2 regions of the Sphingomonas sp. 1185 genome follow, and region 1 is predicted to be linked to the other one. Evidence: riboswitches for the same ligand, from Rfam matches in the RefSeq annotation. Region 1 holds a riboswitch; the other holds the start of a gene.

Region 1 (7,365 bases):
AGGCGGTCAATCGGCGTGGGTCATCGTCGCCCGCTCAGCCGCAGGCAATAAGTATCTGAAGACGCAAAACGATGGCGAGCAGCCCAACAATTTGTTGAGCCTGCCCGAATGCCCCTAAGCTGAAATTCCCATGGCCTTCGACTTCGCTCAGGCTGAACGGAGGCTGGGAATTGGGGCCGTATCCTTACCGGGTGCGGCCCCTTTTTATCACTCCGCCGGAAGGTAAACCTCCCCGCCCTTCTCGCGGAATTTCTCGCTCATTTGCTGCATCCCCGCCTCGGCGTCCTCCGCCGCGACGAAGGTTTCGACCGGCGCGTTCTGCTTCGCGGCAAATTCCCGAACCTCCTGCGTGATCTTCATCGAGCAGAATTTCGGGCCGCACATCGAACAGAAATGCGCGGTCTTGGCGCCCTCGGCCGGGAGCGTCTGGTCGTGGTAGGATTCCGCCGTGTCGGGGTCGAGCGACAGGTTGAACTGGTCGCGCCAGCGGAACTCGAAGCGGGCGCGGCTCAGCGCGTCGTCGCGCATCTTGGCGGCCGGGTGCCCCTTGGCTAGGTCGGCGGCATGGGCGGCCAGCTTGTAGGTCACCACCCCGACCTTCACGTCGTCGCGATCGGGCAGGCCCAGATGCTCCTTGGGCGTGACGTAGCAGAGCATCGCCGTGCCGTACCAACCGATCATCGCCGCACCGATGCCGCTGGTGATATGGTCGTAACCCGGCGCGATGTCGGTCGTCAGCGGCCCGAGGGTGTAGAAGGGCGCCTCGCCGCACGCCTCCAGCTGCTTGTCCATATTCTGCTTGATCTTGTGCATCGGCACATGGCCGGGGCCCTCGATCATCACCTGCACGTCCTGTTCCCAGGCACGCTTGGTCAGCTCGCCCAGCGTATAGAGCTCGGCGAACTGCGCCTCGTCATTGGCGTCGGCGATCGCGCCGGGGCGCAGGCCGTCGCCCAGCGAATAGGCGATGTCATAGGCCTTCATGATCTCGGTGATCTCGTCGAAGCGTTCGTAGAGGAACGACTCCTTGTGATGCGCCAGGCACCACTTCGCCATGATCGAGCCGCCGCGCGACACGATGCCGGTGACGCGCTTGGCGGTCAGCGGAATGTACGGCAGGCGCACGCCCGCATGGATGGTGAAATAATCGACGCCCTGCTCGGCCTGTTCGATCAGCGTGTCGCGGAAGATTTCCCAGGTCAGCTCCTCGGCGATGCCGCCGACCTTTTCCAGCGCCTGATAGATGGGAACGGTGCCGATCGGCACGGGCGAGTTGCGGATGATCCATTCGCGCGTGTCGTGGATGTTGCGCCCCGTCGACAGGTCCATGACGGTGTCCGCGCCCCAGCGGATCGACCAGACCAGCTTGTCGACCTCGGACGCCACGTTGGAGGCGACCGCCGAATTGCCGATATTGGCGTTGATCTTGACCAGGAAGTTGCGGCCGATCGCCATCGGCTCGGATTCGGGGTGGTTGATGTTGTTGGGGATGATCGCCCGGCCGCGCGCCACTTCGTCGCGGACGAATTCGGGGGTCACGTAATCGGGGATGGCAGCGCCGAAGCTCTCGCCGTCGCGGACATATTCGCGCAGCATCTCGCGGCCCAGATTTTCGCGGGTCGCGACATATTCCATCTCGGGCGTAATGATGCCGGCCCTCGCATAGTGCATCTGGCTGACGTTCATGCCGGGCTTGGCGCGTAGCGGGCGGTTCAGCCCGGTGCGCGGGAATTGCGGCACGCCGCCCGAACGGTCGGGGCCAAGCTGGCCATTGTCCTCGGGGCGGATCTCGCGACCGTCATAGGCCTCGACATCGCCGCGCCCCTCGATCCAGTCGCGGCGGATCTGCGGCAGGCCCGCCATGATGTCGATGCGCGCATTGGGATCGGTATAGGGGCCGCTGGTGTCATAGACGCGCAAGGGCGGCTCGCCCGAAGACGGGTCGAGATGGATTTCGCGCATCGCGACGCCCAGCGGCCCGACATGAATCTTCTTCGACCCACGAATGGGGCCGGTGGTGACGCCAATTTCAGCCTTTGCGGGGATATCTGCCATAGTCCACTCCATGCGGAGGAAACGGACCATGAGAGACGGGGCCGCTCCCTCCCTACGCCGGTGTCAGCCGGATCAGGTTCAGCGGGTCGGGGGCTCTTGCCCCCCTCTCAAGCGCAGGTCAGCGCTCCCCCGGGGATGGACCCTGCATAAGCGGTTTCGCGGCCGAGAAGAAGCGGTTTCGCGCAGGCGCGGCCATGAAAAACCCCGGTCGGCCAGGGGGGACTGGGGCCGACCGGGGCAGATACCCTTACGGGATCGGATCGGGTCAGCCGCTAGCGGCGCTGGTCCGGACGTTGCCGTTCAGGCCGCTGGGGAAGAAGCCGCCGCCCGTCACCGCCGCCTTGTTCAGATAGACGATGTTCAGCACCTGGCCGGGCGTGCGGGCAAAGGCGATCGCGTTGGAATCGGCGGGCACGATATTCGCCGACGTAACTCCATTGGCGGTGACGGTGATGCCCTGATCGAGGTCGGTCGAGCCGTCCAGGCTGTCACGCGCGTCCGAAATCCGGTTCGCCGCGGTGATCAGCGTTCCGTTGCTCAGCCCCTTGCGATAGATGACCGAGCGGACCAGCCCCGCATGATAGGCCTCGGCCGCGTGGATGCCCGCCGCCGCCTCGACAAAGGTCTTGTTGGAGAGCAGCGTGACCCCGCCCATATAGGCGGTGACGCCGACATCCTCGAAGATATAGGCGGCGAGCAGGAAATTCTCGTCCGAGGCATAGGGGTCGAAGGTGTCGGTCGCCCCGATCACCCCGGCCGCGCGCGCCGCCGCCGTGAAGGCGCCATTGGCATCGCCCGACAGGTTGATCGCGGGCTGCGCCACCGCGCTGGAGCCCAGGGCGTTGCGCAGGAAGGTGACGTGCGCGATCTCGTCATAGGCGATCTCGCGGGCATATTGCGCCACCAACGGGTCCTGGAACGCGACCTGGCGCGGCTGTCCGCTGGTGCTGGTCGCGACCGAGCCTTGCGTCCCCGTCCCGGCCTGGAGCGAGGCGGACAGGCCCGCGCCGAACGCGGCGTAGCTGTAGAATTGCGCTTCCAGATATTCCAGCTGGAGCGCGAAGTTCAGGACATCGGCATCGGTGACCGAGCCCGCCGTCGCGGTCGGGGTGGGCGTCGGCAGGACGATGACGTCGTTATCGTCGCTGCCGCAGGCGCCCAGCATGGCCAGCCCACCCACCGCACCGGCCCCGGCGGCCATACGCATGAAACGGCGACGATCGGCCCGGCGCTTGGCCGAAGCCTCTTCGATCACATCGAGAATGAAGCGTTCTTCGCTCATGATGAAAAATCCTCTCGGAACGAGGAAAAAGGGGGATCAGTTGGCCGCGCTGGCGCGCAGCGTGCCGTTGACGCCAGCGGGGAAGAAGCCCCCAAGCGTGGCCGACGCCTTGTTGAGATAGACGATGTTCAGCACCTGCTGCGGCGTGCGGCTGAACGCGATCCCGTTGGAGTCGAGCGGCACGATGTTGGACACAAGCTGTCCGCCGACCGTGGTCGCGGCAATGCCCTGGTCCAGGTCGGTGGTCCCGTCCAGGCTGTCGCGCGCGTCCGAGATCTTGCCCGCCGCGGTGACCAGCGCCGGGGTCTGGATACCCTTGGCGTAGAGCGTCGTGCGGACGATTGCGGCGTGATAGGCCTCGACCGCCAGGATGCCGGCGGCAGCCTGGAGGAAGGTCTTGTTGCTGATCAGCGGCGAGGCCCCCTTATAGGCGGTCACGCCGACATCCTCGAAGATATAGGCGCCGAGCAGGAAATTCTCGTCCGAGGCGTAAGGATCGAAGGTCGCGTTGGAGTCGATCACGCCCGACGCGCGTGCGGCCGCGGTGAACGCGCCGTTCGCGTCGCCCGAGATGTTGATCGCGGGCTGCGCCACCGCCGAACTGCCGAGCGCGGTGCGCAGGAACGCGACGTGCGCGGCTTCGTCGGCCGCGATCTCGCGGGCATATTGCTCGACGATCGGGTCGGTGAACGTCACCTTCTTGCCGCCGGTGACCGCGCCCTGCGTGCCCGTGCCGGTCAACTGGCTGGAGGCGAGGCCGGTGCCGTTGGCGGCAAAGGCATAAAATTGCGCTTCGAGATATTCGAGGTTCAACGCGAAGTTCAGAATATCCGCGTCGGTGATCGTCGACTGGGCCCCCGCCTTGCTGGTCAGGGTAAAGGCCGCGACGCCGGCGGCGGCGGCGCCCATCGCCGTCTTGAAGAACTCGCGTCGTTGATCGCGGCGCTGGGCCCGTGCGTCGAATGCGTCGAGCAGGTGTGCGCTTTCGGTCATCATGCTCCTCCCGGTATGGAACCCTCGCAAGTCTATCTGTCGGTTCTTTACCAGCAGATGGACGTGCAAGAGGGTCAAGCGGGAAGACTTTTCAGGGTAAAGCCCAACGCCCGACCAAAAAGCGAAACGCTACGTTCCGAGGAAAAGACGCAACTCTTTTCACCTGTCCGGTTAGACCGCGATTCGATACGACAAAACGTTCAAGGAGCAAGACGAACCGACTGCGCCTCGGCCAGATAGACCGCGAACATGTCGTCCGGATCGCTCCACTGCGCGACCGGGGTCCAGCCGCCCGCGCGCAGCAGGATCTTGGCGTCGCGGGGGCCGTATTTGTGGCTGTTCTCGGTATGGATCGTCTCGCCCGCGGCCATGGCGAAGGGGCGGCCCTCGATGGTGAAGGCGACGTCGCGGGTCGCGGCCAGGTGCATTTCGATCCGCGAGCGGTCGTCGTTCCACACCGCGCGGTGGCGGAAATCCTCGACCGGGATGGTGCCGTCCAGCTCGCGGTTGATCCGGTCGAGCAGGTTGCGGTTGAACGCCGCCGTCACGCCCTGCGCATCGTCATAGGCGGGGACCAGGATTTCGCTGGACTTGGCGCGGTCCATCCCGATCAGCAGCATCGCCCCCTCGCCCAGCGAACCGCGCATCGCGCGCAGCAGGTCGGTGGCCATGGCGGGCGTCATGTTGCCGATGGTCGAGCCGGGGAAGAAGCCCAGCTTGGGCGCCTCCGCCACCATCGCGGGCAGCGCCAGCGGGTGCATGAAATCCCCCTCCAGCGGATGGATGGGCAGGTCGGGAAAGGCCTGTTGCAGATTGCGCGCGGATTCGCGCAGGAAGTCGCCCGAAATGTCGATCGGCACATAGGCCGACGGCTCGACGCAGCGCAGCAGCACCGGCGTCTTGGTCGAGGAGCCCGATCCGAACTCGACCACCGCGCGCCCCTTGCCGACATGCGCGACGAGGTCGGGGCAGATGGTCTTCAGGATCGCGGTCTCGGCGCGGGTGGGATAATATTCGGGCAGGTCGGTGATCGCCTCGAACAGCTCGGACCCCTTGCGGTCGTAGAACCAGCGGGCGGGGATGGCGCGGGGGCGGCGCTCCAGTCCGGCGAGGACATCGGCGCGGAAGGCGGGATCGGTCAGCGACATCTGACCATCCTCGATCTCGGGCTTCAGCATGATTACAGGTCCTTTGCCAGACGGACGCCGGTGAACTGCCAGCGCTGATGGGGGTAGAAGAAGTTGCGATAGGAGGCGCGGGCATGGCCGCGCGGCGTCGCGCAGCTGCCGCCGCGCAGGACGAACTGCCCGTTCATGAACTTGCCATTATATTCGCCGACCGCCCCCTCGACGGCGCGAAAGCCGGGATAGGGACGATAGGCGCTGCCGGTCCATTCCCAGACATCGCCGAAAAAGGCGGGGCCATGGGTCGCGGGACGCGGCTCGACCGCGCCGCCCGCCTCCATCTGGTGGCCCCCCGCCGGATCATGCGCGGCGGCGGCGGCTTCCCACTCCATCTCGGTCGGCAGCCGCGCGCCCGCCCAGCTGGCAAAGGCATCCGCCTCGTAGAAGCTGACATGCGTCACCGGGGCAGCGGGATCGACCGCGCGGCGGCCGTCCAGCCCGAAACGGGTCCAGCCGCCGTCGCGCTCTTCCCAATAGAGCGGCGCGGCGATCCCCTCTCCCTTGACCCAGGCCCAGCCGTCCGACAGCCAGAGCCGGGCATCGCGGTAGCCGCCATCGGCGATGAACTGCATCCATTCGGCATTGGTGACCGTGCGATCGGCGATGGCATGAGGATGGAGCAGGGCCTCATGGCGCGGCCCCTCGCAGTCGAAGGCGAAGCCCTGTCCGTCATGGCCGATCCGGACCACACCCGCCTGCCCCTCGATCCAGCCGATCGGGCCGGGCATCGCGACGGGGGCCTTGGGCTCGGGCGGGTAGAGCGCGGGCTCCAGCGGGTTTTCGGAGAAGAGGTGCAGGATGTCGGTGACGAACAGCTCCTGATGCTGCTCCTCGTGATGGCATCCCAGCGCGACCAGCTCGCGCGCCGCGTCGGGCAGGTCGGGCAGCGCCGCCAGGAGCGCGGCATCGACATGCGCGCGGTACGCCCGCACTTCGTCCAGCGTCGGGCGGGTGATCATCCCGCGACGATGGCGCGCGTGACGCTTTCCTTCCGCCTCGTAATAGCTGTTGAACAGGAAGGGAAAGCGCGGATCGTGCAGCCGATAGTCCGGCACATGGTCGCGCAGCACGAACGTTTCGAAGAACCAGGTCGTGTGCGCCATGTGCCACTTCGCGGGCGAGGCGTCGGGCATCGACTGGACGGTGGCGTCGGCGTCGGACAGCCGCGCGGCCAGCGACAGGGTCAGCGCGCGGACGGCGCGATAGCGGGATGCCAGTTCGTCGGCAGGCGTCGGGGCCGTCGCGGACGACGGTACGAAGGTCGGCATTGGGCTGCTCCCCGGATTGCGGGGAACAGCGACCGGCCCGTTACCGTCTCGCCCGCACCCCTCCTGGAACCCAAAGAACGTCCGATGCGCCGTTTTTGTTCACCACCCGTGCCGCGACGAACAGCCAGTCCGACAGGCGGTTGAGATAGGCGAGCGCGGACGGATTGGTCGCTTCATGCTCCGAAAGCGCGACGCCCGCCCGCTCGGCCCGCCGCGTGATCGCGCGCGCCAGATGCAGATGCGCCGCCGCGGGCGTGCCGCCGGGCAGGATGAAGCTGGTCAGCGGCGCCAGTTGCGCGTTCATCGCGTCGATCTCGTCCTCCAGCCGCGCGACCTGTTCGGGCAGGATGCGCAGCGCCCCCTCGATATGGTCGGGCGTGGCGAGATCGGCGCCCAGGTCGAACAGGTCGTTCTGGATCCGCGTCAGCTGCTCGGCCAGCGCGCCCTCCATGCCGAGCAGCGCGACGCCGATCGCGCTGTTCGCCTCGTCCACCTCGCCGATCGCGATCAGCCGCGCATCCGCCTTGGACCGGCGCGACCCGTCGACCAGCCCGGTCGTGCCCGCATCGCCGGTGCGGGTATA
Region 2 (7,365 bases), on a different contig from region 1:
GTTCTGGTTGTCGGCGACGGGAACGCCCTGCTGCGTGGTCAGCGCCCGGGCCGTGTCGTCGGTGGCCTGGTGCGTCTCTCCGCCATGACCCTGGGGCTCGGCATAATGGGTCGGCATATCCGCCCCGGCGGGAAGGGAGGGCGCCTGGGCGGGCGATACGCCCTTCGCCTTGCCGCTGCCCTGCTTGCTCTTCGAACTGGCCATGATGGTGTCTTTCATCGTTGAGGGGACGTGCCCGTCCAACGCACGGGTCGGCCAATCGCCCTCCAACTAAATGATTGATACTTATCAAGGTGTTTTCCGCCGCCTTGGGGTAGACGCATGCCAGTGATCGGGATCAGCCCTCCGTTCCCGGTCGTGCGGGGACTCGGTGAGTTTCGACGGCCGGAGGGAGAAGGCTTCTGTTCGACGACGCGCCCGTGGTGATGTGCATTCCCGCCCGAAATGAGGAGGCGATGCTGCCCGCGCTGTTCGCCGCGCTCGCCGCGCTGAGTGTCGATGGGACGAGTGTGGAGGCATGCTTGTACCTCGATGACTGCCGGGATGGCAGTGTCGCGCTGGTCGATCGTCTCGGCCCGACCCTGCCGTTTCGGCTGCATGTCGCCCGGGGCGGGCGCGATGCTGCGCCCAATGCCGGGGCCGCCCGGCGCGCGGCGCTGGCGATGGGGCTGTCCGTCCTGGCGGGGCGCGAGGGCCTGCTCTTCACGACGGATGCCGACAGCACGCCGCAGCCCGACTGGATCGCGGCGGGTCGCCGGGGGTTGTCGCAGGCGGAGGTCGTCGCCGGGCGGATCCAGCGGGTCGATGCCGCATCCGATCCGCAGCAAAGCCACATCGAGCATTATTATGACCGATTGCACCGATATCGCCGGGCCATCGACCCGGTGCCATGGGAGGCGCGGGACACGCATCACTTCGGCGGTGGCGCCAATATCGCGATACGCGCCTCCGCCTATCGCGCGCTGGGCGGGTTCCTGCCGATCCCGTCGGGGGAGGACGCCCGCCTGCTCGATGATGCCGCGCGCGCCGGACTGCGCGTCCGTCGGGATGCGGCGATGATCGTGGAGACCTCGTCCCGGCGACAGGGGCGTATCGGCGGCGGGCTCGCGGGCCAATTGCTGGCGCTGGATCAGGGCGAGCCGCCGCGCATGGCCGATCCGCGCGGTGCGGCCTGGCAATGGCGCGCCCAGGCGGCCGCGCGGCAGAGCTTCGCCATGATCGACCGGGTCGACCGGCGCATCGCGCTCGGCGAGCGGCTGGGCCTTTCGGCGGACCATGTCCTGGGCGTCGCGCGCGATTGCCCCAATGCGGAGGCGTTCGCGATGCGGATCGTCCCGGCACCGGCCTTCCATTCCGGCCAGGTGTCGCTGTCGGACGCCGAAGATCTTCTGACCGAACTGGAGAGCCAATGGTGCGAGATCGCGGCATGACCGCCATGGCCGACGAACTGCGAAGCGCGATTGCCGCCATGGGCTGGGCCGAGCATCCCCCCGGCGATCCCCGGACGGTCGAGGACTATCTCGCGCTGCTGGCCCGGCTCTATGACATCGGCCGGCGTGATCTCCCGCTCGGGCGGTTGGTCGAGGGCCATGTCGATGCGGTGCAGATCGTGCGCCGCTACGGATCGGCGGCACAGGTGGAACGGCTGAGCGGGATACTGGCGCGGGGGGCGACATTGGGCGTCTGGAATGCCGGACTGGCGGGCGAGCCCCTGCGGCTGGACGGCGAGCGGTTGACCGGGGGCAAGAGCCATGCCTCGGGCGCCGGGGTGTTGAGCCACGCCCTGGTCACGGCGGACACGGCCGAGGGGGTGCAACTGCTGCTGCTCGATCTGGCGCGGGTCGCGCCGGTGATCGACCGCGACTGGTGGCGGGTGACGGGCATGCAGCGGTCCGAAACGCATCTGGTCCGCTGGCGGGACGGCGTCATCGCGCAGGACGACCGGATCGGCGCGCCGAACCTCTATGCGCGCGAACCCTTTTTCAGCGGCGGGGCGCTGCGGTTCGTGGCGGTCCATGCCGGGGGCGTGGCCGGGCTGTGCGACCTGACCCGCCGCCACCTAGTCGAGGCGGGGCGCGCCGACGATCCGTTCCAGTCGGCGCGGCTCGCGCGGTTGTTCGCGCTGGCGGAACTGGCGGCGGCCATCGTGTGGCGCGCGGCGCGATGCTGGTTCGGGGAGGAGGTCGAAGAGGCCCGGCTGGCGCGAGTCGCGGCTGCACGCATGGCGGTGGCCGACGCGGCCGAGCAGGCGATCGTGATCGCTCGGGAGGCGGTGGGGCTGGCGGGGCAGTTCCTCACCCATCCGCTCTCCGCGATGCTGTCCGATCTGGCGGTCTATCTGCGCCAGCCCATGCCCGACGCCCAGCGCCTTCGGGTCGGGCAGGCGGTGGCGCAGGGCTTGCTGGAGCTGTCGCTATGAGGCTGGACCTCAACGACGTCCGCCGGGCCGTCATCGTCGCGCCGCATCCCGATGACGAGATCATCGGGGCGGCGGGGCTGATCCAGGCGCTGCGGCGGCGGGGGAGCGGGGTTTGGGTCGTCGTGGTCAGCGACGGCGCCGCCTCGCATCCCGGCAGCCGGACATGGCCCGCCGCGCGTCTGATCGCCGCGCGCGAGCGGGAAAGCCGCCATGCGCTGCGCCGTCTGGGTATCCGGAGCGACCGGGTGACGTTCCTCGGGCTGCCCGATGGCGGGCTGATGGCGGAGGGCTATCCTTGCCGCGAGCGGCTGCACCGGGCGCTCCGCAAGCATCTGGGCATCGATCTGCTGGTCGGGCCCGCCGCCACGGATGCCCATCCCGATCACCGGGCGGTCGCGGCCGCGCTTGGCGGTTTTCGCTTCGGCGGGCGGCGTCTGACCTATCAGGTGTGGCCGCCGCAAAAGCGGATGGCCGCGCGGAGCCGGACCGTCTCGATCCCCGGCGGCGCTGCGGCGAAGCGCGCGCTGATCCGGGTGCATCGGAGCCAGCTGGGCGCGATCACCGACGATCCCCACGGCTTTTCGATCGCACGCCATGAACTCGCGGTCTTTTCCCACCCGGTCGAGCGTTTCCTCCCGGTAAGGCGATGAAGGCGATCGATCTTGGCGGCTTTGCCGAGAAGTTCGCGGCGGACGACGATCCCTGGCGGACCTTCTCCAACCGGGACGAGGCGGTGAAGCGCCGGGCGATCCTGCATGCGCTGGGCCAGGGGCCATGGGGCAGGGTCCTGGAACTGGGCAGCGGCAATGGATCGAACAGCCGCGCCATCGCCCGCCGCGCGCTTCGGCTCGACGCGACCGAGGGGACGGTCGAGGGCACCCGCCTGACGGCGCGGGCGATCGCTGCCTGGCCGCGAGCGCGGGCGATACCTTTGGCCTTGCCCGCCCGGTTTCCGCGACGGGATTATGATGCGATCGTCATCGCCGAACTGCTCTATTATCTTTCGCCCATCGCGATGCGGCATGTCGCGCGTGGCGTCGCCGCGGCCTTGCGCCCCGGCGGGCGGCTGGTCCTCGCGCATCATCGCATCGACTATTATGATTTCGCGCAGCACGCCGCCGACATCCAGGAATGCTTCCTGCGGATGACCGGCATGACCTGGCAGGTCGAAACGATGCGCCGCCGGGCGCGCTGGCATGTCCTCGTCGCGCGGCGGTGCGACGGGGTGCCCCGGACGGGTCTTTCCTCCCGCCATCGATAATCATTTGCTTACGGGCCGTAAGCGCCTAGACGACGCCATCCCCGGGGAACCGCTGATGCGCGGTCGAGAGATGAGCAGCAGCCCATGACCCGCCGAACCTGATCCGGCTGATACCGGCGTAGGGAGGGTGGCGGTTCCTTCGTCGTCCTTCCGTGTGAAGTGGACGAGAGACGATGGCTGTTGAGATTTCGTGCGATCGCAAGACGATCCGATATGGTGCCCTGCTGCTGTCCGCCGCGTGGCTGGCGCTGCCCGGCGCGGCCTCGGCGCAGCGGGCGACCGACGCGCCCGCCGATATCCGCGTGATCGGCCACCGCGATCCCGAGGGGCTGCTGCCCGACCAGACCGAACCCAAGGCGGTCAGCGAGATTTCCTCGGACTTCATCGTCAAGCAGGCCCCGACGCTGAACGCCTTCCAACTGGTGAGCCTGCTGCCCGGCGCCAATGTCGCGTCCAGCGATCCCTATGGCCTGTCGACCAGTTCCAGCCTGACGCTGCGCGGTCTGGGGCAGGATGAGATCGGCGTGCTGATGGAGGGCGCGCCGCAGAACGACATCGGCTATTACTACGCCTATCCGTCGCAATTCGCCGATGCAGAGAATGTGCGGGCGATCCGGCTGGCCCAGGGGGCGGTCGATCTCGCCTCGCCGACCGTCGGCGGCGCGGGCGGTCTATTGTCGCTGTCGCTCGACGATCCCAAGGCGGCGCGGGGGATGCTCGCCGATCTGTCGCTGGGGTCGTACAATATGCACCGGGCCTTTGTCCGGGTCGATACGGGGACGATCGGAAATACCGGGCTGAAGGCGTTTCTGTCCTATTCCAACACCCGCGCGGACAATTGGCGCGGCGCAGGCTATGATCTGCGCCAGCATGTCGATGCCAAGCTGCTGGGCGAATGGGGAAACGGCAACCGTGCGAGCCTGGCCCTGTCGTACAACGACGCCAATTCCTCCAGCTATGCCAGCCCCACCCTGGCCGATTGGCGCGCGCGGGGACGCGGTTTCAACTATGACGCGCAATATACGCCGGGGAATACCAATTATTGGGAACTGTACCGGGCGCCCTTCCGCAACCTCTATGCCTCGGCCCCCGTGCATCTGGTCCTGGGCGATCGGCTGACGCTGGACGCCACGACCTATCTCCAGTTCGGCTATGGCAATTCGCCCTATGGCACCCAGCTTGCGACCACCGGCAATTTCCTGGGCAACGAACAACTGGCGCAGCCGATCGCGCTGCCCGGCGCGGTGAATGGGGTCGCGACGGTGCTGGGCAATTATACCGGCGATCAGATGCGGATCGGCCAGGTCGCCAGCCTGACGCTGCGCGCGGGCATCCACCGGCTGACCGCGGGCCTGTGGTTCGACTATGGCACCGATCGCGTCACCCAGACCTATACCGCCGTCGGCACCGACGGACGCCCGGCCGACCGCTGGGGCTATCGCAGCAAGGCGATCCGCACCGCCGATGGCCGCCTGCTCGCCTATGAGAACCAGCGCACCGCGACCGTGACGAAGAGCGTCTTCGTGGCCGACAGCATCGCGCTGAGCCCCAGGCTGACGGTCGATATCGGCTTCAAGGGCGTCAACCTGCTCCGCAACGGCCGCAATTACCTGCCCGGACCGCAGACCCGCGTGCGCAGCGACAGCTTCGCTGCCCTGCCGCGCGCCGCCGTCCATTATGATCTCGACGATCGCCAGCAGGTCTTTGCCAACGTCACGACCAATTTCCGGACGCCCAACGAATTCACGCTGTACGACAGCTATGACGGCGGCGTGGTCTCGACGCGCGGGACGGACGCGTTGAAGAACGAATATTCGGTGTCGCAGGAGCTCGGCTATCGCTATATCGGGCCCAGTGTTTCCGCCTCGGTGACCGGCTTCCACTACAAATTCCGCAACCGCCAGCTGGCGACCGTGGTCGACAATGGCGGGGCGCTGGTCAATTCGACCCTGAACGCGGGCGGACAGACCTCCTATGGCGTCGATGCCGAGATCGATTATCGGCCCGCCAGGGGCGTCAGCGTCTATGTCTCGGGCGAATATCTGCGCACGCGGATCGATGACGATCTGCCGGTCGGCGGAGACTATTTGCCGACGCGGGGCAAGCGGGCGGTATCCAGCCCGACGCTCCAGTTCGGCGCCGGTGGCACCTATGACGATGGGCATCTGTTCGGCAGCATCGCGGGCAAATATGTCGGTCGCCAATATGCGACGTTCATGAACGACGAGAGCATCCGGGGATATGCCACGCTCGACCTGGCGATCGGCGTCCATCTGGCCGATTGGCTCGACGGCAAGCGGACCGATCTGCGGGTCAATGCGATCAACGTCACCGATCCGCATGTCCTGGCGGGGGTTCAGTCCGTCACGACCAACGCGAGCGATGTCGTCGGGCGCGGCGGCACGATCATCAAGGGCAATGCGCCGTCCTATTATATCGGCGGCGGATCGGCGGTCGTCGCGACGATTTCGCGCGGGTTCTGAGCATGGCCATCCCGGACGAGGCGGGCGCCGGTCACCGCGTCCATGGCATGGGGCTGGCGATGGAGGCGCCCACCTGGCCCGCGATCACGCCCGAGGAAGCGGCGGCCGTGCTGGCGCACTATCCGCAGGCCGCCCGGATCGAGGCGCTGCGCTGGCACTCGCCACGTCCCTTTTCCGCCGCGACGCTGATCGACACGACGGAGGGCATGCTGCTCGTCAAGCGGCATGATCGCCGGGTGCGCACGGCCGCCGGACTGGCGGAGGAGCATCGCTTCATCGCGTATCTCGCCGCTGCGGGCGCGCCGGTGCCCGAGATATGGCGCACGGGGCAGGGGGAAAGCGCGGTCGCGCTGGGCGAGGCGACCTATGAGGTCCATCGCCAGGCGCCGGGCGAGGATCTGTATCGCGACCGGCTGTCCTGGACGCCGTTCCAGTCGCTCGCGCACGCCCATGCCGCCGGGGTTTCGCTGGCGAGGCTGCACCGCGCGTCGCTCGGCTATGATGCGCCGCCGCGCCCCGTGCAGCCCCTGGTCGCCAGCTTCGGCATCCTGCCGGCGATCGATCCGATGACGGCCGCCGAAGCCTATGTCGCCGCGCGTCCGGCGCTGGCCGCGTTTCTCGCCGGGCATGCCTGGCACCGTCGCCTGTCGTCGCTGTTCGCCGCGTGGGGCGAGGGGCTGGCCCGGCATATCGCAGGTCAGCCGCCCCTGTGGACCCATAATGACTGGCACCCCTCCAACCTGCTATGGGCGGCGGACGATACGGTCCGGGCCGTGTTCGACTTCGGGCTGGCCGATCGCAGCTGTGCCGCGCATGATCTGGCGATCGCGATCGAACGGACCGCCATTGCGTGGCTGGAACTGGGGGAGGGGCGCGATGACGCCATCGCCGACCCCGCATCGGCACTGGCGCTGATCGCGGGCTATGAGGCGATGTCCCCCATCGACCCCGCCATGATGGAAAGCGTCATCGCAATGTTGCCGCTGGTCCATGTCGAGTTCGCCCTGTCGGAGATCGATTATTTCGCCGGGGTCGTGGGCGACCGGGACGCCGCCATGCTGGCCTGGGAGGGGTATCTGCTGGGTCATGCGGACTGGTTCGGATCGGCGGCGGGGCGGGATTTCCTTGCGGAGCTTCGGGCGGGGCGGAAACTGTGATGTCGACGCTCGAGATGGCGGCGGTGGTCATCAGCTTCCTGGCGA

The links. Region 1 has a riboswitch for thiamine pyrophosphate ahead of thiC (phosphomethylpyrimidine synthase ThiC). Riboswitches for the same ligand answer to the same signal wherever they lie in the genome.
Region 2: it holds a riboswitch for thiamine pyrophosphate, as region 1 does, so the genes downstream of both, ABIC44_RS04020 (TonB-dependent receptor) here and thiC (phosphomethylpyrimidine synthase ThiC) in region 1, are expected to answer to the same signal.

Annotation. Positions count from the first base shown of each region.
Region 1 is NZ_JBEPKL010000023.1:55,474-62,838, reverse strand. Features, by position in the region: gene ABIC44_RS14505 (DUF3892 domain-containing protein) at 1-118, shown strand, start outside; gene thiC (phosphomethylpyrimidine synthase ThiC) at 208-2,055, opposite strand; TPP riboswitch at 2,101-2,191, opposite strand; gene ABIC44_RS14495 (ferritin-like domain-containing protein) at 2,321-3,337, opposite strand; gene ABIC44_RS14490 (ferritin-like domain-containing protein) at 3,374-4,330, opposite strand; gene egtD (L-histidine N(alpha)-methyltransferase) at 4,531-5,508, opposite strand; gene egtB (ergothioneine biosynthesis protein EgtB) at 5,511-6,782, opposite strand; gene ABIC44_RS14475 (cob(I)yrinic acid a,c-diamide adenosyltransferase) at 6,823-7,365, opposite strand, start outside.
Region 2 is NZ_JBEPKL010000003.1:110,766-118,130, reverse strand. Features, by position in the region: gene ABIC44_RS04045 (catalase) at 1-204, opposite strand, end outside; gene ABIC44_RS04040 (glycosyltransferase family 2 protein) at 426-1,430, shown strand; gene ABIC44_RS04035 (acyl-CoA dehydrogenase family protein) at 1,427-2,419, shown strand; gene ABIC44_RS04030 (PIG-L deacetylase family protein) at 2,416-3,069, shown strand; gene ABIC44_RS04025 (class I SAM-dependent methyltransferase) at 3,066-3,680, shown strand; TPP riboswitch at 3,713-3,822, shown strand; gene ABIC44_RS04020 (TonB-dependent receptor) at 3,854-6,163, shown strand; gene ABIC44_RS04015 (phosphotransferase enzyme family protein) at 6,166-7,320, shown strand; gene pnuC (nicotinamide riboside transporter PnuC) at 7,320-7,365, shown strand, end outside.